Regions from separate parts of the Rhabdothermincola salaria genome, predicted to be linked through region 2. Evidence: riboswitches for the same ligand, from Rfam matches in the RefSeq annotation. Region 2 holds a riboswitch; the other holds the start of a gene.
What was found. Region 2 has a riboswitch for S-adenosylmethionine ahead of LUW87_RS08720 (hypothetical protein). Riboswitches for the same ligand answer to the same signal wherever they lie in the genome.

Region 1 (10,501 bases), on a different contig from region 2:
CCACCAAGGCCAACAGGACGTAACGCAGGATCGGCACCTCGAGGCCCGCGAATCGAGATGTGCTCGAACCGGTTCGGACCGAGAGCCACACCGCCGTCAGGGACCCCGCCAAGAGCGCGACGAGCGGGATCAACGAAGCGCTCGCAAGGCGCGAAGAGACGGCACCAGCCGACGTTCCTGCCGTCTCGCAGGTCGACGGCAGAGCAGCGTCCCGGAGCTGGGGCTCCTTCAGCCTGATGTAGCTGCTCCCGTCCACTTCACATCCCGTCTCGTTGAGCGTCCCGCCTCGCCCCAAGGGACCGAAGGCTGCTTTCTATCGTAGGAAGCCGGTTTGTGCAGTCAGAGGGGCACGAGTGAACACGCCAAGCGAGCTCGGACCGCTCGCCACCACTGCACTTGCAGTTGACGAGGTCGTGCCAACGCATGTCCACCGTGCCACCTGCCCGCCGTTCTGGATCTGACCGGTCACTTGTCGAGTGGGAACCTACAAGGCTGATTGAGCCTCGCTCGGCGTATGGGCCTACCGGCGTGAGACTCCGTGCGAAATGCCACCGTCGTCGCGGTCGACTTCCGTCGAGGGCGTTGAGTGGCGACCGAGGAGCGTCAGCACGAAGTCGCGGACATCAGGCCATCTCGGCGCGCGATGAACGCGCGTCGCCGTCGACAAGTTCTCCGTTCCCTCGAATCCGCTACAAGCCACCTCAACCCGAAAGGCGTCGACGGTACGGCGTGGCAGGTGCAACGACTTGATGCCGATTCCAGGTCGAAGGAGCCCCGAGAGCGCCGAGCGTTGGTACAGCCCGACCGCCTGGTTGGTGTGCGCCCGATGTGATCCGTACTGCCGAAGGACCGCGTCATCGGGACGCTGCGGAACGTGGTCGGGCTGGGGGTCGAGTAGAGCGGCGACCAGCCGATCCGGGTCATTGACCTCCCATCGGTGGTAGAGCCAGTCGGCTTTGGCCTGATGGATCCTCAGCTGGATCAGGGGGTGCTGGCAATGAGGGGTGATGGCAAAGGTCCGCACCGGCAGATCTCCGAGGCGGTCGAGCGCGGAGATGCCGGAGAAGACGTCGGTGCCGATCTCTGCCGGAGCGTTCTCGTCGAAGACGTCAACGATGGCGACGTCGATCCCCTCCCACCGTTCGAGTGGCCACTGGACGGCCTCGTCCTGGTCGATGACGTGGACGACCCCGATCCGTGGGTCGGCATCGAGTTCCTGAGCCATCGCCGTTCTCTTCCAGTGATCGTCATCGATCACGACCACTCTCAATGCCCGCACGGCGGAGATGGTAGGGCGAAGAAGGTTCCCACCGCCGGAACTCGTTGCGAAGCGAGACGGGGCAGGTGGCTTTCTCGGCATGTCTCGACCGGGGGGGTTCAGCCGATGTGGCGGGCGTCGAACGCCTGCCACACGGCGGATCGGACGACGCGATTGTCGCGAAGGAGTTCGAGCCCGAGCGGAATCCGGACAGGGTCAGAGGTGAACAACGCGACGCGCGCTTCGTGAATTGTCAGCAGCCGCTGGCGTTCGCCGTCATCGAGCAGGTGCATCGGAAGTCGGATGACCGCCTCGCCCGCCGTCTCAACGAAGCCAGCAAGGTCGAGCAGCGCGGAGCGAGCGCCGGCGCCTCGTTCGGGATCAGACGCAAGGTGGGCGAGAAGGTTGAGGGCCAGCTCGAAGGCCGCCCGATGATGCTGGCGGCTCGCAACCTGCCCGTCGTGGGCATTGGCCGGCGACGCGGCGTCGCGAAGCGCATCGACGAGACCGAGCCGATACGCGGTCCGGAGGATCTGCTCGGCTGCGCTACTGAGGGACAACAGGAGCCGGTGCGAGCGAACACCGGTGCGGCACAGGTCGGTGAGCTGGCTGGCGGCGTCGGCATCTCCTCGTTGGGCGGCGGACTCCAGTGATTCGAGGAGGACGTCAAGGCGAGCTTGAACGAGATCGATCAGTTGGTCGCCCACCACCCGCTCGTCGAAGTACTCGATGAGCACGGGATCCTTCACTCCGTCAGCACCAGCTATGCCGGCCACCCCTTCGCGGGCGTACTCGATGATCAGGTCGATATCGGCGATGCTCGCCGGGCTGAACCGGACGAAACGAATTGTCGTTTCGCAGATCTTCTCCACGCCCTACAACGGCAGGAGCACGCCGCGCCGAAAGGCCGACTGTGCGTCATCGATGAGCTCGGCTGCCTCGTTGAGGTCCAGCCCCCACGTCTCTTCGCCCGGTGCCATTTGACCGGCCATAGTGCATACCTCTCTGAACGACGGATCAGCGCCCGGGCACGGATGCCGTCCACCCGACTACAACGCTTAACCTCCCACGTCGACGTGCCCACTCAAACCCCGCTGTTCGCGCACGAGCGTCGATACCAACTAGCTGAGGAGACACTCCTCCAGGTGCTCCGGGGAGGTGACCAGGATCGTCTTCCACCCGAGGTCAGCCGGGACCGTGAGGTTGCGTTCCTGGTCGTCGGCGAAGACCTTCCGTGCGTCGGGACCGAAGTGGCGGGCGATCCTCGAGCTGACTTCGTGGTAGAAGGACGCGTCGGGCTTGCAGACTCCGATTGCAGACGAACAGACGATCCGGTCCGGGTCGAGGTTCACCGACGCCGCCGCCAGCGCCGGCATGAGCCACTCAGTCCGGTGGTTGCTGGCGAGCAATAAGCGATCGAGGTGCTGCGCAGCAAAGGCCGCGCCAGGCAGCGGCATGCTCGCTACGACGATCCGGGCGTCCATCTCCGCCGCTGGGGGGAAGCGACGATCGGCATGGGCTGCCAGCGCAGGCCAGAACTCCTTCGTCGAGATCTGACCCCGCCACAAGCTGTCCCGGAGCCCCGAGCCACGGTACGCGGTCTGCAGGGAGTGCTCATTGGACCCACACTCGATAGCCAGCTCGCGCAGTACTTCCCGCATGGCGTCCACGAGGATGACGCCGCCGACGTCCAGGACCAAGACGGGCGTACTCATCGGACGAGCCTTCGGATGCCAATACCGATGAGCGTTGTAACGAACACGAGTCCCAAGGTGGTCAGGAGCACTGCGGTGATCGCCCAACCCGGTCCTCGGGCCGCCTCGGGCAACCCGACACCGACGTTGAACCACAGTTGTGCTGCCAACGCGACCGTGCGTCCCCAGCTGGGGTCGTCGTTGGGGCCAACAACTTCGGGGGCGGCCACGCCGATGACAACGGCGGTTAGTATGATGCCGCCGACAAGGAAAGCAAGCGGCTCGGCAAGTCGCACTCCGTAGCCGAAAGTCCACCGCTGACCGAGCTCGGGAACTCTTCCCCATCCTCGGCGGCCATTGGCGCAGCGTTCAGCGAAATACACCTGGTCCTGCTCTCTTGGTCGATCGTCGAGACTGCGGCGGAGTGTCGCGAGGGCGGTCGGGCCGTCGTGACCGAGCAGCGCTGTTGCGGTGGCCAACGCCTGGCGACGGTTGCGGATCCTGGTCTCGGGCACTTCGACGGTCGCGATCTCGAACGCTGAGTCGGCGACGACAGTGGTGCCTGAATTCCGGACATGGTCGCGTCGAAGTGTCCCATCGACTCGGCCGGTCTCCAGGGCGACGTGCATGGAGCCGGCAACCAGCAGGTCCCCAGAGACACGAAGGCCTCTCATCGTCAGATCCACCGCAGGGCGGTCAGTGCTGGCTGCCTGAATCTCGACCGAAGAGGTCACCGAGCCACCGATCGTGACCGGACAAGTCTTGCCCGCAGCTGCACGCAATCTGGTCACCGAGACCCGAGTTGCGTGCGAGTCAGCGACCACGACCTCCTCGGCGATGACATCGCGAAACAGGATTGCGCCGGCAGTGACGCGGCGTGTGGCGACATTGACGGCCGTAAGATTCTCGAGTCGCAACTCGTCGCGAACCTTCAGGTCAACCAGCGACACGGAAGTCGTGTCAGCGCCGCTGCTCTCGGCAATGCGCAGCGTCTCGCAGGTCAATGCGGACACATCGACGGCGTCCCCGATGTCGGTGACGCGCACATGGGTGGCGATGACGTCAGAAGCAGCGATCTGTGCAGCTCCGTGTACGACCAGCTGTCCGATCTGGCATCGGTTCAGGGCAACCCCTCCCCTCAACTCGCGAATGTCGAGGACGTCGATCGTGCAGTCCTCGATGACGATCACGTCCGCGCTCCTGCAGCGGCGCATCGAGACGGTGTCGAGTCTGGACCGCGCCAGGATGAGCCCGCAGCGCCAGACAGCGTCGGTCACGTCGAGTTCCGCAGCGTAGAGATGCTGGACCCTTGTGAGTCGGTCGTTGCGCCAATTAGATGCTCGCAGGACCTGGGCGCCAGGAGCGCCGAAGTGCACCAGTTCGCCGCGATCCCAGTTGGCGATGAGTTCGTCTGATCCGGTGACCACGACCGGGGTGGTCGCCGTCATCGCTCCAGGGCCTTTCGGACACGTTCGTCGTAGCGGCGTCCCTCACCCGCATCTGCCCGCTCCGACGCAGCGAGCCGCAGGACATCTTCCCAGCGACGGGGGAGCGGCAAAGTCGCCGCTGCCGCTAGTGAGGCGGCAACGATCGCGTCCGCATCGTTCTCGAGCGCAGCTGCTGCGGTCCGCGTGGACGCGTGCCACCAGCGCAGCTGCTCCCGGCACGCCACAGGGCGGTTCCCAGGTCCTGCGAACTTGACGGCGAACGGGATGGCACCAGGCTCTGGAGCGTCGATCGGCAGACTCCAACCGCTTTCGGCTCGGCTGTAGACGACAGCGTCGGGAAGCGCGCGCCCGACCTGGGCGAGTCCGTAGGCGCCCGGCTCTACCGGAACGACGAACGGTCGCGGTCGCCCCGGCACCGGTCCGGGTACTGTGCCATTGAGATGGCCTGCGACAACCCGGGCTGGACCAAGGGCATCGCACCACACGTCGATGAGGCGGGCGCGATCGGGCTCGGCAATTCGTGCACCTTGCCCAGCGGTCCCGGCTACCAGGACTGACACGCCACCGGGCCGTACCGCTGCCGCATAGTCGGCGTTGGCCTCCCAGTCCAGGTCACCGTAGGCGTCTCGCAGCGTTGGGACCGCCACGACCAAGTCCGGGTCACGGACCGCGTCGTCGACACCACGAGCGGCCGAAGTCCGGTCCGGCGCGGCGAGGACACGCTTCGCGACCGCGCTCGCGCTGAGCCTGTCGGTGTCAATGAAGTGGTCGAACTCGGCAGGAGCGGTGGCAAGTTCGCGCAGCATGTTCGAGCGCAGGTCGAGCCGGGCGGGTAGATCGAGATCCTTGCGACCGCGAAGCCGTCTGGCTGTCACCCGCCGACTGGCCCATAGGCCGCACACCCTCCAGCCAGGTCGCGCAGACAGGGCGTTGGCTTCTTCCAAACTGGCAGTGTGTACCACGGGGGTGAGCCCGGCCTCCTCGAGACGCTCGATCTCGGCCCAGTCAATGGCGTAGGCATTTCCGTAGCGAGCGACCACCGAAAGCAGCTTTCCGGAGCGCTCCAGCTCGTCGAGCGCGGCGGCTTCGGTGCGTCGGTACCCTTCCATTCGCCCGGCGCCAGCTTTCAGCTTTCGAAAGTGCACGATCCGAGGATCCTCGGTAAGGATGGCGGTGACCGTGTCCTTCCCAGTGGCGGGCGGCCCATAGAGGATCAAGCCCTTGGGTAGTGCGCTCATCGGACAAGCCCCCACGCCTGCAGAAGGCTGGCCGCATGGTCGACGATCGTCCCTTCGCCGTCGAGGGAGTTGTCGAACACGTCGTGCGGTCCTTCAGGTCGGAAGGAGAGGTCGATGGCGGCACGGTAGGCGTCCCAGTTGGCGAGTTTCCAGCGGTCCCGGCCGGCACCGCGATGGGTGAGCCGTCGGCGCATCGTGTCGAGGTCCGCGTGGACCCATACCAGATGGACACTGATCCCATCGAGCTCTCTGCGATCATCCATCCAGTCGTAGAAATCTGGATCGCGAAGCTCCCTAAGGAACGGTGCGGTGACCACCAAGCTGGCGCCGAGATCGAGGACCTCGTTCACCGTGTCGAGCAGGATCCGATACTCAAGGGGGCGAATCTTCTCCAGGTAGATGTCGGTCTGTCGGTCATCTGGGTCGCCGCAAAGTAGAGCGGCATGCTCCTCGACAAGTGGCCGGGTGAGCGTGTCCTTGTCAATGAGCGCCCATCTGGTGCGCGATGCCAAGACTTTCGCCAGTTCCGTCTTCCCCGACCCCGCGTAGCCTCCGACCAGTATCAGCGTCGTCGTCTCGTTCCTCACTCCGCTCCCTCACCAGCCTGCCAGCAAGTGACGGCACGTCTGCGTCAAACGGAAGCCCCGCATCGCCAGTTCAGTCCTCATGCTAGCCAACTGAATCGGGCAGCCTCTACTCCCCGGGAGGGGCCTCAATACGAAGGGACACTCGCTCACCGACCGACTCGACGTGCGGGGAACCTCCGGCGCTTCGCTGCAGAGATGGTGTGGAGTTGCCCCGCTTTGGTGGACACCTGATTCTGGGGGAGACCCTGGAGGAAGTCTCGGCCACTGGATCGGACACCGTGACGATCAGCCCGGCGGAAAGGTCGATCTCCTCCCCGAACCGTCCAGCGACCGCGTCCTCGACTGCGGCTTCCGCCGCGACCTCAGAATTCGAACGCAGATCACCGTCGGAGATCTCCCGGTCCTCCGAGGACGGGGAGTCACCCGAGAACTCACAGTCAACTGTTCGCCAGGACCCGTCCTCGTAGACGTAGGGTTCGAAACCGCCGCCGTCGTCGAACGGCTCGCCATCGAACAGAAACTCGATGGCGACCTCCCCGGTCGTTTCGGTCACCTCGCGAGTGAGGACCTCGCCGACCTCCGCCTCCGAGAGGTCAATACCGAAGCCCTCGGCCATCGCAAACGCCACCGTCATCTCTGCGTTGAAGTCCGCCCGCGAGAGGGAATCCCGGCACTCCTCGGTCAACCGCCCGTACAACACGCCGAAGTCTTGCGCGACAACTGCCGCGGCGACCTTCTCCCCTGCAGCCTGAAGACCAGCTCCGTCAGCCGACTCACCGCCGCCATCCCCTCCACCGCAGGCAGCCACCACGAGACCACCTGCCAACAGAGCTGCTGTCACCGCACGACGCGCCACCGCCATCACACCTCGCCTGGTGTCTCGACCTCTCGGGTCGCACATTGGTCTATCAGCCAACGTGCCAATTCGGGTCGTTCGTCGTTGGTGGTGCCCCCGTCGTTGGACACCGGATTCTCAAGGAATGGTCAGATGACCCCGGGCTAGGTGTCGAGGGCTTCCAGGACGCCGTCCTCCCAGGCCCACACCTGGCAGGCAGTCGGGAAGGTCTCGACCTCGAGTGGCACCTCACCGGGACGGTAGACCTCGATGAGGGTGCTGAGCAGGGAGTGGGCCGAGCGTGCGATGGCGTCAGCCCCGCCAACGTCTTGCCACCAGTGCCGGGCGATGTCGGGCTTGTCGTCCCAGTCGGGGGGCCGTAGGGAGGGGTCCTCAGCAAGGTTGGGGGCGTCCACCCGAGGCGGGCGAGGTGGTCGTGCTGCGCGTGGGTCAGCGCCCAGGGGGTACCGGTCAGGTAGGTGTTGGAGACCGCTTCGAGGTGCGCGCCGACCTCGGTGACGATGCACTGCACGAACACCTCGGGTCGCCCTACGGGGGCGATGATCACCACCCACGCCCCGTCGGCCTGCAGCTGGCCGAGAAGCGCCTCCAGCCGGTCGAGGAGGTTCTCGCCGGACTCCTGGGCGCTGAGCGGGAACCGCCCTTGAAGTGGGCGCGGGCTGGGTAGCTCTCGGGGGTCGTCGAGCGGGGAAGCTGACGTGGCCATGGTGTCCTCCAAGGATGTTCGTGGGCACCGAGGGCTGTGCCACCTTTGCCGATTACCCGACCAGCTCTTACCTCGGAGCACCGCTGGTGGACGGTTGCTGGGGTGCAGGCCGAGTACCTACAGGCGCACCCACTCGTTGAAGCGCCTGGTGCGAAACAGCCTCCGTAGCAACGCACGAGGCGTCCGAGGAACGCGGGCAAGGCTCCGACCAAGCGACCGGGGGGATGCGCCGCTCACCGTCAGCGAAAGGCCGTCGAATCGAACTCGATGCGGGAGGAGATGCCGCTCGGTTCGATGTCGACCCAGCCCACTCCGTCTACCAGGCGGGGCATGCCGGCCGACGGCGGTTGCTCGATGAGACCGGCGGAGCCGAGGGCGCCGAAGAGCCCGTTGGCGTCCCAGCCGGGGGCGTTGTCGAGCACCCACGCCATGGCGAAGCCTCGGGTGATCGGGATGAAGTGCAGGAAATGCACGACCGTTCTGGCCGTGTCCCCGTCGAAGCGCAGAGGGCGCCGGCCCGACCGGTTGGCCGGGTAGCCCGCCGGGCGGTTCACCAGGTAGCCGTTCTCGTCGGTCTCGTAGTGGCGGCCGCCGTCGGTGACCACGATGCGCTGGTGGGCTGGCGGTAGGTCGCTCTCTTCGACCGGCACCCCAGGGACGAGGGTGATCTCGCACTGGGGTGCGTCGAGGGTGAGGCCCGGCTCGACGTCGGCGCGCTCGGCGACCAGGGAGATGACCCGTGCCTCGGCCCCGGCGAGGGTCTCGAGCAGGCGGACGGCGACCCGGGCCTGCAGGATCGTCGCCGAGGAGCCCTCCAACTCCCCGAGCCAGTCGGCCGCGCTCTGGGGACCAACGACCTCGCACTCCCCGACCTGCAGCTCGATCTCGAAGCTGGAACCGGAGTCGTCGACGACCCAGCCGTCGGCTTCGACGTCGATGCCCTTCGCCCCGAGATGCAGGAGCCCAAGAGCGAACCTGACCATGTCTCTCGGGTCGTCGTCGAGGTGCACAAAGCTGCCTTCGCGGCGCTCCCACCCGTCCCGGTAGGTGCCGTCCTCGATGGGCTCGATCTTGGGGCTGAGCTTCACGAGCCGGTCGATCTGGGTGACGAGAGCATCGAGGTCGGTGACCTTCACCATGGCGCGGGCAGTGACGGAGTACGGGCTGGGGTTCGACATGGTGTCCTCCTCATCGGTCCTGGCGGTGGCACCGTGCGCCGAGGCGTCGGTTGCCCGACCGTCACAGGGCCAGGCCCCTCAGGTCGTCAAGATGAGATGCAAAGCCAGCGCATGACTGCGTCGGATAGGTGCCGCACAGTCGCCGGCGGAGTGTGGGTGGGTGTCACTCGAGGCTGTCGATGTACCCGCCGAAGGGTTCGGTGGGGTCGTCCACCCACTCCCACTCCTGGCAGTCGGCGGGAAAGACGGTCACCGACACCGGTTCGTCGGCCGTGAGCCCGTACACGCCGATCAGCGTCGACAACAGCTGATCGGCGGTGGCATCGAGATGATGCGGGCCCGGCTCCTCGATCCACCAGTTCTCGGGTGCGCCGTCGTGTTCGTCGGGATCCAGGGGCGGCTGCCAGCCCCGCCGGGTGAGCTCGTCGATCTGGTCGCCGCTGAGCTCGAGACCTACGGGTTCGAGGTAGCGGTGGCCGACGGCTTCGACGTGGGCACCTACTGGGGTGAGCAGGGCCTGGGTGTAGTGGCGCTCTAGGAAGGTGCGCTCGAGGATCACGCAGTGCGAGCCGCGTCCCACGAGGTCGGCGAACTTGCGCACCAAGGCGCAACGGAAGGCGTCGACCCCGCCGCCCCCGCTGATGCTGACGAGGAACGATTCGCTGACGGGAGCGCGCTGGTCGGCGTCGGCCTCGCCGAGGAAGCCGTGGGGGTCGGTGTGCATCGAGGGTCCTCTCTGGGACACCTCGGGTGTCCCACCTTTGCCGTGACAGGGGCCGGCTCTTCCCTCGGGGCACCGTTGGTGGACGGTTGCCGGGACGACAGGCCGAGTACCTCTCACGCCGTCCGCTCTTGAGCCACCTCTCACACTACAAAGGGGGTGTGACACTTCCGCCGGACCGTGGCAGGAGGGTTCTGCTAGGCACCCGCGCCGCCGCGCCCCCGGCATCACCCAGGCTTCGCACCACTCCTCGTAGTGCTGCAGGGCCTAGGAAGTCATGGCGACGGGGACTCGGCCACCTTTTCGAGATGCGCGTTCAGGACCCACCACTCGATCGGCCATGGTTGCTCCCGGTCCAGATGCTGGTCTTCTCGGGGGTACCGGCCAGCGGAGACGATGACCCCGCGAAGGGACTTGCCCTGCGCCATGTCGGTCTTGGCGAGGAGGTTGAGGTAGTCGATCACCTGCCCGACCGTGCCCGATGGGCTGCTCAGCTCGAACTCGACGACGACCAGGCCTGTCCACCGGCCAGCGGAGCCCCTCTCCTTGAGGAGCAGATCGATGCGCTGCTTGCGACCAGGAATGCTGAACTCGACCTGGGGACTGTCGCAGTGAACGAATGGCCCGGGTCGGCCTACCCGACTGAGGACCCAGCGCCGAAGGTCGTTCTCGCTGGGCACAAGAAGACCGACGTCGGCGAACGGCACTTTGGCGAACCGGACCCAGCAGTCTGGAGTCAGGGTCGGATCTGACAGCGGCCGATCGGTCTCGAGCCCGGCCGCTGCCGCTGCGCGCGCAAGCTCCTCACGGAGCTT
Region 2 (10,501 bases):
GCGGCATCGATCACCAGCACGGCACAAGGCTCGCGCACCCGGTCCGGGCGGAGAGCGCCGCCGGTCGGGGCGACTCGACCGGCCGGCCTCCGGGGCGACGCCGAGCACTACCCTCGCCGCTCATGGGAACGACGGTGGTGGAGCTCGACCGGGTCTTCGACGACGACGGCTTCATCCTCGACATGGTGCACGCCAACGCCCCGTACTGGACGACCCTGCGCTACGTGACCCCACCGACCGAGGGAACCGGTCCGAAGCCGCCGGGGTCGCCGTGGTTCCGCGGCGACTGGGCCTTCGGGGGCCGCCCGCTGGTGGAGGGCGCCGAGCGCATCCTGGCCCACGAGCCGTTCCACGCCGCCGCCCGGGAGGTGTTCGCCGGCGGCGACCCGGGTGCGGTGGTCCGGCCGTGGAGCGTGTACCTGAACCTCAACACCGCCGGGCGCATCGCCGACACCGGCCACCTCGACGTGCCGCTGTACCGGGGCATCGACCGCAACGAGTGCGGGGTGCAGATCTGCCACGTGATGCGCGAGTCCGGCCTGTTCGAGCGCTGGCGGGTGCCGGTGGCCACCGCGGTGAGCTGGTTCAGCGACCAGGAGGGCGGGGCGTTCACGTACTGGGCGGACGGGCCCGACGAGCTCCCGGCCCGCCACGCGCCGCCGTTTCGCAACACCGCCCTGGTGAGCGACAACGACACCATGCACCACCGGGTCGAGGCCGTGGGCCACACCGAGGCCGCCCCCGGGATCACGGTCGACTCGCTGCTGGCGCCGTCGCCCGGTGATCCTCGTCGCTGGGAGATCGTGGAGGACGGGGCCGTGCTGGGCACCTACGACGTGGCCGACGTCCGCCTCAGCGTCTCGTGGAAGGCGATGGTGTTCGCCGATGCCGACGACGCCCGTCGCCACGACGAGCACACCGACGACCTCACCCTGGCGCACGTGGCCGAGCTGTTGGGCGACGACCTGGCCGGTCGTGGCGTCGCTCACCCGCTCGACGCCGAGACGCTGCTCGAGCCGTCGAGCATGCAGGTGCTGTTGGACGCCTACCCCCGCCGTCCGCCGAGGCAGCCGCCGGCCTGAGTCGGCGCTCGCCCGAACCGCGGTGACGACGACCGTGAGACCAGTGGGGCTCGACCACCGGGTCCGACGCCGCGTCCGCCCCTAGATTCCCCTGGGGCGTCCGTGGGGGGCGACACCGCGACGGGGGAGGACACGACCGATGACGCTGGACCCGAACAAGATCTGGGGGCTGCTCGAGGAGCGCCTGGCCGCCGAGACCGACCCGGTGGTGCGCCGCAACCTGGAGCTGGTGATCGCCCACGGCAAGGCCGAGGCCACCCTCGACCTCGACGGCGTGCTGGCCACCCTGTGCCCGAACCCGCGATACGTGGCCCACTCGAGCCCCGATCTGGAGCTGGTGAACCCGACGACCACCGAGGGCGTGCGGGCCTTCTACCAGGCCACGATCGTCGACACCGACGCCCACCGCATCGAGCACGCGGTGGACCGGGTGATCGCCGATCGCACCGGCGTGTACACCGAGGGCGTCATCAAGATCGCCTACCCGGGGTGGGTGCTGGCCCACCGGGGCATCGAGGTCGACGACCCCGACGCCTACTACCTGTACGTGTCGCGCATGGCCATCGTGTGGCCGGTGGACCCCGAGACCGGGCTGTTGGTCGGCGAGGAGAGCTGGGCCGAGGGCGACGGCTTCGCCGGCATCGCCGAGCGCAAGATCAGCCTCGACGAGGTGGAGCCGGTCCGGGTCTGACGCTCCGGGATACCGGCGCCCGAGTCGTCACCGGGCCGACCCGCACCGCCGTTCAGCGGCTGATGTCGGCCCTCCGGTCGTCGACGAGTCCGCCGAGTCGGCCCAGCGCCAGGCGGCAGACGGCGAGGTAGGGCGCCGCCGGCAAGGCAACGCCGAAGCCCACGCGGCACCGCTGCGGCCCGATGGCCTCCACGCGGTGGTCCGTGGCCGGAACCGTGGCCACCTTCCAGGCCCAGCGGGTGCCTGGTTCGAAGGTCGTGATCTCGAAGGGCAGGGTCACGCCCACCGCCGTGGTGACGGTGCCGCGCACCCCCTCGGCCAGCTCGTCGGCGTCGAGGGCCGCGCTCCGCACCGACGGCCCCCACCGGGGCCAGGCGTCGGTGTCGACGAGGAGGTCCCAGAGCATCGTCGCCGGTGCGTCGTACTCGGCCCAGGTCCACAGCGTCTTCACGAGGCGACCGTGTCGGGGGTCTCGGGCATCTCGGGTCGCCGTTCGTCGTCGAGGTGGGCGTCGGCGGGGAGGGGCTGGCGGAACAGCCCCTTCGGCACGGGGGCGCCGCCGCGGACGAGGGCGAGGTGCCACGACGGGGAGGCGCCGAGCGTCCAGCGCAGGGCGCCGAGGGTGGTGCGCCCCACCTGGGCGGCGCCCGGTCGCGGCGACAGGCCGGTCATGTCGACCATCCACTCGGGGAGGGTCGCCACCGCGGCCTCGAACAGGAGGCGGTAGCCGACCCGCACCGGTAGGGCGAGCGGCGGGTCGCGCAGGAAGTCGATGGAGGCCTGCTGGGCCGACGAGGGCGCGACCGCGTCGAGGTCGCGGATCCAGTTCCGCAGGTCCGGGGCGGTGGGCGGCAGCGGGCGGGCGCCGAGCAGGGCGCCGATCCGGGTCTGCTCGGCGACGAAGCGGTCGGCGTCGGCGTCGGAGAGCGGCTCGGGCCCGTAGGCCTGGTAGGCGGCGAGGAAGGAGTCGGTGAGGGCGTTGTGCACCCAGGCGGCCATCTCGGGGTGACCGGCGCGGTACGGCCGCTGGCGGTCGGAGTGGCCGTGCACGGGGCGGTGGGCGGCGCGGACCCCGGCGACGGCGGCCTCGACCTCGGGCATGGCCCCGTAGGTCGTCTCGGTGACGTAGGCGGCCGTGCGCGAGAGCCGGCCGAGCGGGTCGGCCCGGTAGCGCGAGTGCTGCTCGACCCCGGCCACCACCTCGGGGTGGGCGGTCTGCATCACGAGGGCGCGGATGCCGCCGACGAAGACCGAGGCGTCGCCCATCACCCGCCACGAGACCGAGTCCGGTCCCAGCAACCCGGGATCGCCCGGATGCTCGAGCGTGTGGGCGAGAGGCCGGGGTCCGTGGGCGAACAGCTGGCCGGTCGCCTCGACGACGCGATCCTTGAGGGCGTCGATCACGACGAGGCCCCGCCGAGGTGGTGTTCCGCCGCGGCACCGGAGCGCGCGGCCGTGGCCGTGGTGGCGGGTGCTGGACGGAGAGGAGTGGGCACTGCCGGCCCTCCACGGATCGACGAGACGTACTCCAGTCGGAACCGTGATCAGTGCTGAATATTCCGCTCCTCCTGAAGCGGCTGTGCCGGCGCTGACCGTAGGGCCGGGCGCCTCCACCGCTGGTGGCTACAGCTCGCCGCGGGCGATGAGCTCGACGGGGTCCTGCACCTCCACGGTGCCGAGGTAGCCGCCGCCGGTGGCGATGGCGTCGTGGGCGGCGTAGCCGAGCAGCTCCTGGGCGTCGCGGGGCAGGGTGCGGGCCACCTCGAGCGGGGTGGCCAGGTACTGGTTCTCCTCGGTGCGCAACCACCCGAGGCAGAAGCTGAGGTGCATGCCTCGGCGCCACCCGTCGGTGGTGTTGGAACCGCCGGCGTGGATGGTCGAGCCGAGGTACACGACGGCGGAGCCGGCCGGCATCTCGGCGGCCACCCACTCGTCGTCGGTGGGCTGGCGGTCGCGGTCGTCCCAGCGGTGGCTCCCGGGGACCACGACGGTGGCGCCGTTGTCGGCGGTGAAGTCCACGAGGGCGATGACCGAGGCCACCTGGACCTCGGGGTGCGGCGTCGGGAGCTGGTTCCACACCAGCTCGTCGCGGTGGGGCCACTGGCGCACCGAACCGGGGCCGCGGTCCATGACGTGGGCGAGGTTGAGCTGGTAGCGGGCGCAGTTCGGCAGCAGGACCTCGTCGCACACGCCCCGCAGGACAGGGTTGGTCATGACCTCGGCGGCGAAGACGGGCGACTTGCCGGCCACGCCGACGACGTGGCGGGTCTTGTCGCCGAAGAAGCCGGCCACGGCTTGGTTCACGAACCGGCCGTCGTCGGGTCGAGCCCGCTCGAGCAGCGGGTCGAGCTCGGCGTTGAAGCGGGCGAGGAGGTCGTCGTCGAGCAGGCCGTCCACGATCACCACCCCGTCCGCCTCGAGGACCGCGACGACGTCGGCCACGGGTTCGTCGGCCTTCACGTGTTGGACGCCCATCGGGTTCCCTCCCGTCCCCCTCGGCCACGTTAGGGCGTGGCCGCTCAGCCGTCGGTCGTGAACAGCGGGTTGGGGCGGCCGGGCAGCTCACGGGGCTCGCCGGGGCCGCGGGCGATGACCGAGCACTCGAGGCCCTCGGGCGGGGCCACGAGGTCGACGAGGTAGTCGATGATGGCCACGTCGAGGCACGCTTCCGGCGGGCCGTCGCCGGCCAGCTCCAGCGGGAACGACCCGTGCACGGCGCCGTCGACCACGACCAGTCGGCCCTCGGGGAGGGCGGCGACCATGCGCTCGGCGGTGACCAGCGGCGTGGCGCCATCGTGGGTCGTGTTCACCACCACGATGAGCGGCAGCCCCTCGGCCGTGACCGCAGTGTTGGTGCCTGTCGGCGGGGTGGGCCAGGTGAGGCAGGTGGCGGCGGCTTCCACTGCGCCGGCACCGAAGCGGGGAGCCTCGGCCGCGACCCTCGCCTCGGCGGCCTCGAGCTGCTCGCGGGTCGGCGTGGGGTAGTCGGCGCAGTTGATGGCGTGGAACGACCCCTCGGCAGCCAGCGGGTTCACGATCGGCCGCTCGAAGCCGGGGTCGTCGGGGTCGTCGGCATCCTCGGGGTCCTCGGGACCGTCCCCGGCGAGCGGGAGGGCGCAGGCACCGGCCACGACCTCGAGCACCTCGTTCTGGGGCTTGTCGACGAATCCGGGTTCGGCGAGGGCGGCCAGGCAGTGGGCCAGGCCGTCGTAGGCGGGCTGACCCCGGTAGAAGATGGCGTTGGGCGCGGCGGTGAGCACCTCGGCGAACTGCTCCCCTTCGGCCGTGCCCGAGAGGAACTCGGCCCGGAGGGCTGCGAAGGCGCCGGCGGGGTCACCGCTGGAGTGGAAGGCACAGGCCGCGTCGGCGGCGCACTCGGCGAGGAAGCGGTCGAAGGCCTTCTCGCGGCCGATGGCCATCTCGACGAAGCGGTCGACCAGCGGGGCGGTGGGGTCGGCGGCGCCGTCGAGCACCATGGCCCGCACCCGGTCGGGGAAGAGGTCGGCGTAGCGGGCGCCCAGCAGGGTGCCGTAGGAGTAGCCGTAGTAGGTGATCTGCTCCTCGCCGAGGGCCTCGCGGACGTGGTCGATGTCGCGGGCCACGTTGTCGGTGCCCACCGCACCGAGCAAGGCGCCGGTGTCGCGCAGGCAGGCGGAGGAGAAGACGGTGCTCTGCACCAGGAAGGCCTCGAACTCGTCGTCGGTGGGGGTGAGGTCGACGCCGTCGGGGACGGGGCCGCAGACGACCCTTCCGCTCTGGCCCACGCCGCGGGGGTCCATGCCCACCACGTTGAAGCGGCTGGTGATGGCCTCGGGCAGGGTGCTCGCCCAGGCCTCGGTCTCGGGGACGGTCTCCCCGCCGGGGCCGCCGAAGTTCACGAACAGCGAGCCGATGGGGTCGGGCTCGGTGGCGGGCACGACCTCGACGGCCAGGCGCAGCGTCTCGCCGTCGGGGTCGTCGTAGTCGATGGGGGCCTCGATGGTGGTGCAGACCACGTCGCCGGGATCGGGCTCGTCGTCGGGGTCCAGGCAGTCGGCCCACGAGAGCGAGGTGTCCGAGCCCGGAAGGGCGGCGACGGCGACGCTGTTGGCGCCACCAGTGCGGTTGCTGTCGCTGTTCTCGGACGTGGCGGTGTCGTCGGACGTGCACGAGGCGGCGAGCAGGGCGAGGGCGGCCAGGAGGAGCACCACCGCACTCGGTCGTGGTGCGCGGTGCTGTCGCATGTGACGTCCTCGTCTCTCTGCCGCGGTCCCCCGCCGGGCAGGGCCAGGGTAGGTCGTGGCCGCGTGAGGTTCGGGCCCACCCTCTCGGAGGGGCGCCTGCGGTCAGACCGGGCGGGGGCGGAGGCCGAGGCGGTCGGCGAGGGGTTCGGGGCCGACGACGACGAGCTCGGTGACGGCGCGGCTGACGCCGACGTAGAGGACCATGAGGTCGTCCTCGTCGTCGGGACCGGCGAGGATCAGGGTGTCGAACTCGAGGCCCTTGAGGCGGTGGACGTTCTCGCACACCACCTCGTCGGGGTCGAGGCGCTCGTCGTGGGCCACGAGGTCGAGGGCGCGACGCAGGGCCTGGCGCACGTCGGTGTGGAAGGTGCCCACGCAGATACCGGCGGGGTCGCGGCCCTCGTCGTCGATGAGGCGGCTGAGCTCGGCGCCGACGGCGGCGACCACGGCGTCGAGGTCCGCGGCGGGGCGCCAGTGCACCCCGAGGCCGTCGGGGCTGGCCGCCGGGGCGGGGGCGCCGCCGAGCTTGTAGCGCAGGATGCGGGCGATGGGCAGGGCGTTGCGGCAGTTGTTCAGCAGCTCGGCGCGCACCCAGCCGTCGTCGGGGTGGGGGATGACGAAGCCCCGGTCGAAGAGGGCTTGCTCCTCATCGGCGAGCAGCAGCATGCGGCGCCGGCCGTCGGGGTCGAGGAGGGCGGCCAGCTGGGCCAGCCAGGCGGGGCTGAAGTCCTGGGCCTCGTCGACGACGATCGTGTCGTAGGCGGCACCGACGAGGGGCCAGTGCTTGTGGAGGTGGCCGACGGCCACGTTGTCCCACCAGAAGGCGTCGGCGTCGTCGGGGATGGTGAGGCGGGGCATGCCGGGCAGGCCGAGGGAGAAGCGCAGGAAGGCCCCGGTGTCGAGGTCCTCGACCGGTTCGCCGTCGGAGCCACACATCTCGTCGGCCATGCAGCGGGCGAGGGGTTCGTTGAAGCAGGTGAGCAGCACCCGGTCGCCCTCGTTCCACGCCCGCCAGGCCCAGCCGACGGCCAGGCGGGTCTTGCCGGTGCCGGCGCCGCCGGTGACGACCACCCGGCGGTTGGCCATGAGGGGGACGAGGGCACCGACCTGGGTCTCGCAGAGCTCACGGAGGCGTTCGCGGGTGGCGGTGGTGCGGGCTTCGGGGTCCCAGGCGAAGTCGACGTCGGGGCGCAGCAGGGCGACGATGCCCTCGAGCTGGGTTTGGGTGAGCGGCGTGGACCAGCGCCGCAGCAGGGCCAGGTGCTCGACGGCGTCGGTGACGGCACCGCCACCGGCCAGGTTCTCCGAGACGAGCACCTGGGCCGGGTCGACGTCGGTGGGGAGGTTGCCGTCGACGGCGCGGGTGTTGGGCAGGGCGATGCCGTACTCGACCTCGAGGTGGTCGAGGCCGTCGACCTCCTTGCGGATGCGGCGGCGCAGGGCGTAGGCGTTGTCCTTGGCCTGGGCGACGGGCTGGGGCTTGAGGGGCGTGCCCTCCTGGCCGACCCACTGGCCCTGGCGGATGGCCATGCGGTGGCCCTTCACCTCCAGCAACACGACGCCCATCTCGGGGTGGACGAGCACGATGTCGCTCTGGTGGTCCTTGGCTTTCGTGTGCAGGCCGACGTCGGGGATGACGAGCCAGCTGTCGAACAGGCCGTCAACGAGGGCTCGCACGACCACCCGCTCGGCGTCGTTGGCCAGCGTGTCGAGGTCGAAGTCCTCGGGGATCAGAGTGCCCATCGTGGTGACTGCCCTTCTCGACTGCCGGTGGCCGTCGCTCCGCCGCTTTCCGTCCTCGCCGCTGGTCCAGGGCGGGGCGTCAGCGAGCCTGCCACGCCCAACGACCGCAGGGGGCGACCGCTCGCGCCGGGCACCAAGCTGTCCTCCCTCCGTCGAAGCGGTCGGATCCCTCGCGGACTCAATCCGGCTGCAGCCAGGGGCTGAGGTCGTGGTCGGTGGTGAGCTCGTCGTCCTCGAGGGGTCGCCACGACTCGTCGTCGATCCGGATGATCGGTGAGGGTCCGGTGCTCGCGAGGCCGTTGCCGTGGATGGCCGCCAGCTCGACGAGCCGGACCGGCACGGGTTCGGACTCCAGGTAGATCGCGCCCTCGGGCTGGGCCCAGGTGGTCCCGTCCGGGTGGAGGAGCTTGCCGACGTCGGGGAGGTCGCCCATGCCGCTGGCGAACCAGAAGGCCCACTCCACCGGCACCTCCCTGGTCAGATGAGCGAGAGCGCGCTCGATGGCATCGTCGTCGCGGGTGACGCCGAGCCGTAGCGCCGGCCGAGTCCGACCGGTGGCGCGCACCAGGGCCATCGACCACTCCGTCGGGCCGTCGCCGCGGCGTGCGCTCGAGTCGACAAGAGCGCGGACCGCCACGACGGCTCGTCCGAGGTCCTCGTCGTCGACGACCACGACGAGGCCGCCGTCCACCTGACCGGTGACGAACATGCCCATTCGAGAGAGCCCGGCCTGATCCCGGGCGGCAAAGCCACGTTGGCCCCGGTCGATGGTCAGCCAGTCCGTCGAGCACCAACGGGCGCCGCGGGTGAGGTCGGGATCCGGTCGATAGGGCACGCGATGGCCGTTGAACCGGGAGTGGCGTTGGCCGGCGGCGACGTAGCCGAGGACGGTGTTGCAGCCGAACACCCACTCGATCTCGGGGGCGTTGGACTCGTGGGGGTGCATCGGGTGTCCTCCTCCGGGACACCGCCGAGGCGTCCCACCTTTGCCGTGTGGATGGGGCCGGCTCTTCCCTCGGGGCACCGCTGGTGGACGGTTGCCGGGACGACGGGCCGAGTACCCGAGTCGTCGTCCGCTCTTGAGCCACTTCTCACCCTACGCAGGGGGTGAGACAGCGCCCGTGGGGGCCGCCGATCCGTCACTCACACGCAACGACCGGTCGGAACTGGACCGGGTTCGCCACGAGGCTCTTGACGACACCGATGGGGATCACCAGCGAGTACCCCGTTTCCGTCTCGATGGCGAACACGACACCAACCACGTCTCCGTTCGCGTCGAGGAGCGGACCGCCCGAGTTGCCCGGCTCGACTCGGGCGGTGGTGCGCATCACTCGGAACTACGGGGTTGGACGGCCTGCGTCGGCGACGCCGCGTACTCTGACGGCGCGGGGTCGTTGTCACACGTCGACGACCAAAGCAGCTGACGGCGGTCAGCTCCCAGTGTCGTCGTCGGGCGACAGAAGGCGGAAGACAACATGAGCGACACACCACCCCCGGCGGACGGATGGCGGCAAGGCCCCGACGGCAAGTGGTACGGACCTGACGACGAGGTACCCGTTGCCGCATCGCAGCGGATGCCCCCCGCCGAGGCGCCAGACGCGGAGGGCCACCTCTCGCCGCCGGCGATCAACCAGGCCGACGAGACACGCCGACGACCTCTCGTCATCGGTGGCATCGTGGCCGCAGCGGTCGTCAGCTTGGGCGCCTTGGCCCTCGCCCTCGTTGTGGCCAGCGAAGACGACGGGCTGACCCTGACGGGCGAGTTCGCCTTGTCGGACACGGACAGCATCCGGGGAGGTCCCGAGACCTGTAGCGGCACCGGGGGCTACTCGGACTTCGGGCCCGGGATGAACGTGACCGTCCGCAACGGTTCCGGCGAGATCGTCGCCTCAGGAACCAGCGCCAACATCGTCATCGACGAGTACTTCGGCGACAACGCCACCGAGGAAAGGGGCGACGGACGCAGCGATGACGACAGCGACGACATGTCCCCCGAGGAGCTGGCGGACCTGATGTTCGAGTTCCTTGGCTGCACGGTCGTGTTCGAGGTCGACGTGCCGAGCGAAGACTTCTACGTGATCGAGGTCGGGCGGCGCGGTGAGCTGAGCTACAGCCGGACCGAACTCGAAGAGCGAAACTGGAACGTGTCGCTCAGTCTGGGAGACTGAACCGAGACGACGCCAAGCACGTGGACGCTTCGCGCCGCCACCAGGCGGAACCAGTCGCGGAACGAACGCAGGGCGGCCGATGGGGCTCGTCGAACGCTCCGCACCTGGCAACCACGGTCCCTGCGCTGACCGCCTGGTCCGGGCTCCTCGGTGTCCCAACCTGCGGCGACAATGGCTCCATGAGTCGAATCGAAGGCCACAGCCGCGAAGACCGTTCCATCGGCGCGCTTCTGGGCCTCGCCGCCGGTGATGCGGTGGGCACGACCGTCGAGTTCCGGGCCCCCGGGAGCTTCGCGCCACTTACGGACATGGTCGGCGGCGGGCCGTTCCGGCTCCAGCTAGGTGAGTGGACCGACGACACCTCCATGGCGCTGTGCATGGCCGAGTCGCTCGTCGACTGCGACGAGCTCGACCTCGCCGACCACCTCCGGCGCTACGTGCTCTGGCGAGACCAGGGGTATCTGGCGTCCAACGGTCGCTGCTTCGACATCGGCGGCACCGTCGCCGGCCAGCTTCGCCGCTTCGAGCGCACCGGCGAGGCTGTCGACCCCCAGCCTGACGAGGACGCCGCTGCCAACGGCTCTCTCATGCGAC

Region 1: another riboswitch for S-adenosylmethionine. It lies ahead of LUW87_RS15550 (hypothetical protein); the one in region 2 lies ahead of LUW87_RS08720 (hypothetical protein).

What each region holds. Positions count from the first base shown of each region.
Region 1 covers NZ_JAJQXW010000004.1:46,188-56,688, forward strand. The annotation lists gene LUW87_RS15505 (hypothetical protein) at 1-256, opposite strand, end outside; gene LUW87_RS15510 (hypothetical protein) at 521-1,258, opposite strand; gene LUW87_RS15515 (hypothetical protein) at 1,378-2,130, opposite strand; gene LUW87_RS15520 (HAD family hydrolase) at 2,380-2,973, opposite strand; gene LUW87_RS15525 (hypothetical protein) at 2,970-4,400, opposite strand; gene LUW87_RS15530 (hypothetical protein) at 4,397-5,638, opposite strand; gene LUW87_RS15535 (P-loop nucleotide/nucleoside kinase family protein) at 5,635-6,225, opposite strand; gene LUW87_RS15540 (hypothetical protein) at 6,332-7,087, opposite strand; gene LUW87_RS15545 (hypothetical protein) at 7,225-7,476, opposite strand; partial or broken gene LUW87_RS19450 (hypothetical protein) at 7,512-7,787, opposite strand; SAM riboswitch class IV at 7,824-7,930, opposite strand; gene LUW87_RS15550 (hypothetical protein) at 8,027-8,965, opposite strand; SAM riboswitch class I at 8,973-9,063, opposite strand; gene LUW87_RS15555 (TY-Chap domain-containing protein) at 9,129-9,689, opposite strand; SAM riboswitch class IV at 9,718-9,823, opposite strand; gene LUW87_RS15560 (hypothetical protein) at 9,962-10,501, opposite strand, start outside.
Region 2 covers NZ_JAJQXW010000001.1:1,867,916-1,878,416, forward strand. The annotation lists gene LUW87_RS08680 (hypothetical protein) at 1-20, opposite strand, end outside; gene LUW87_RS08685 (hypothetical protein) at 123-1,082, shown strand; gene LUW87_RS08690 (hypothetical protein) at 1,222-1,773, shown strand; gene LUW87_RS08695 (SRPBCC family protein) at 1,826-2,224, opposite strand; gene LUW87_RS08700 (oxygenase MpaB family protein) at 2,221-3,177, opposite strand; gene LUW87_RS08705 (phytanoyl-CoA dioxygenase family protein) at 3,397-4,248, opposite strand; gene LUW87_RS08710 (alpha/beta hydrolase) at 4,293-5,996, opposite strand; gene LUW87_RS08715 (NERD domain-containing protein) at 6,099-7,739, opposite strand; gene LUW87_RS08720 (hypothetical protein) at 7,918-8,685, opposite strand; SAM riboswitch class IV at 8,717-8,824, opposite strand; gene LUW87_RS08725 (trypsin-like peptidase domain-containing protein) at 8,879-9,067, opposite strand; gene LUW87_RS08730 (hypothetical protein) at 9,314-9,907, shown strand; gene LUW87_RS08735 (ADP-ribosylglycohydrolase family protein) at 10,087-10,501, shown strand, end outside.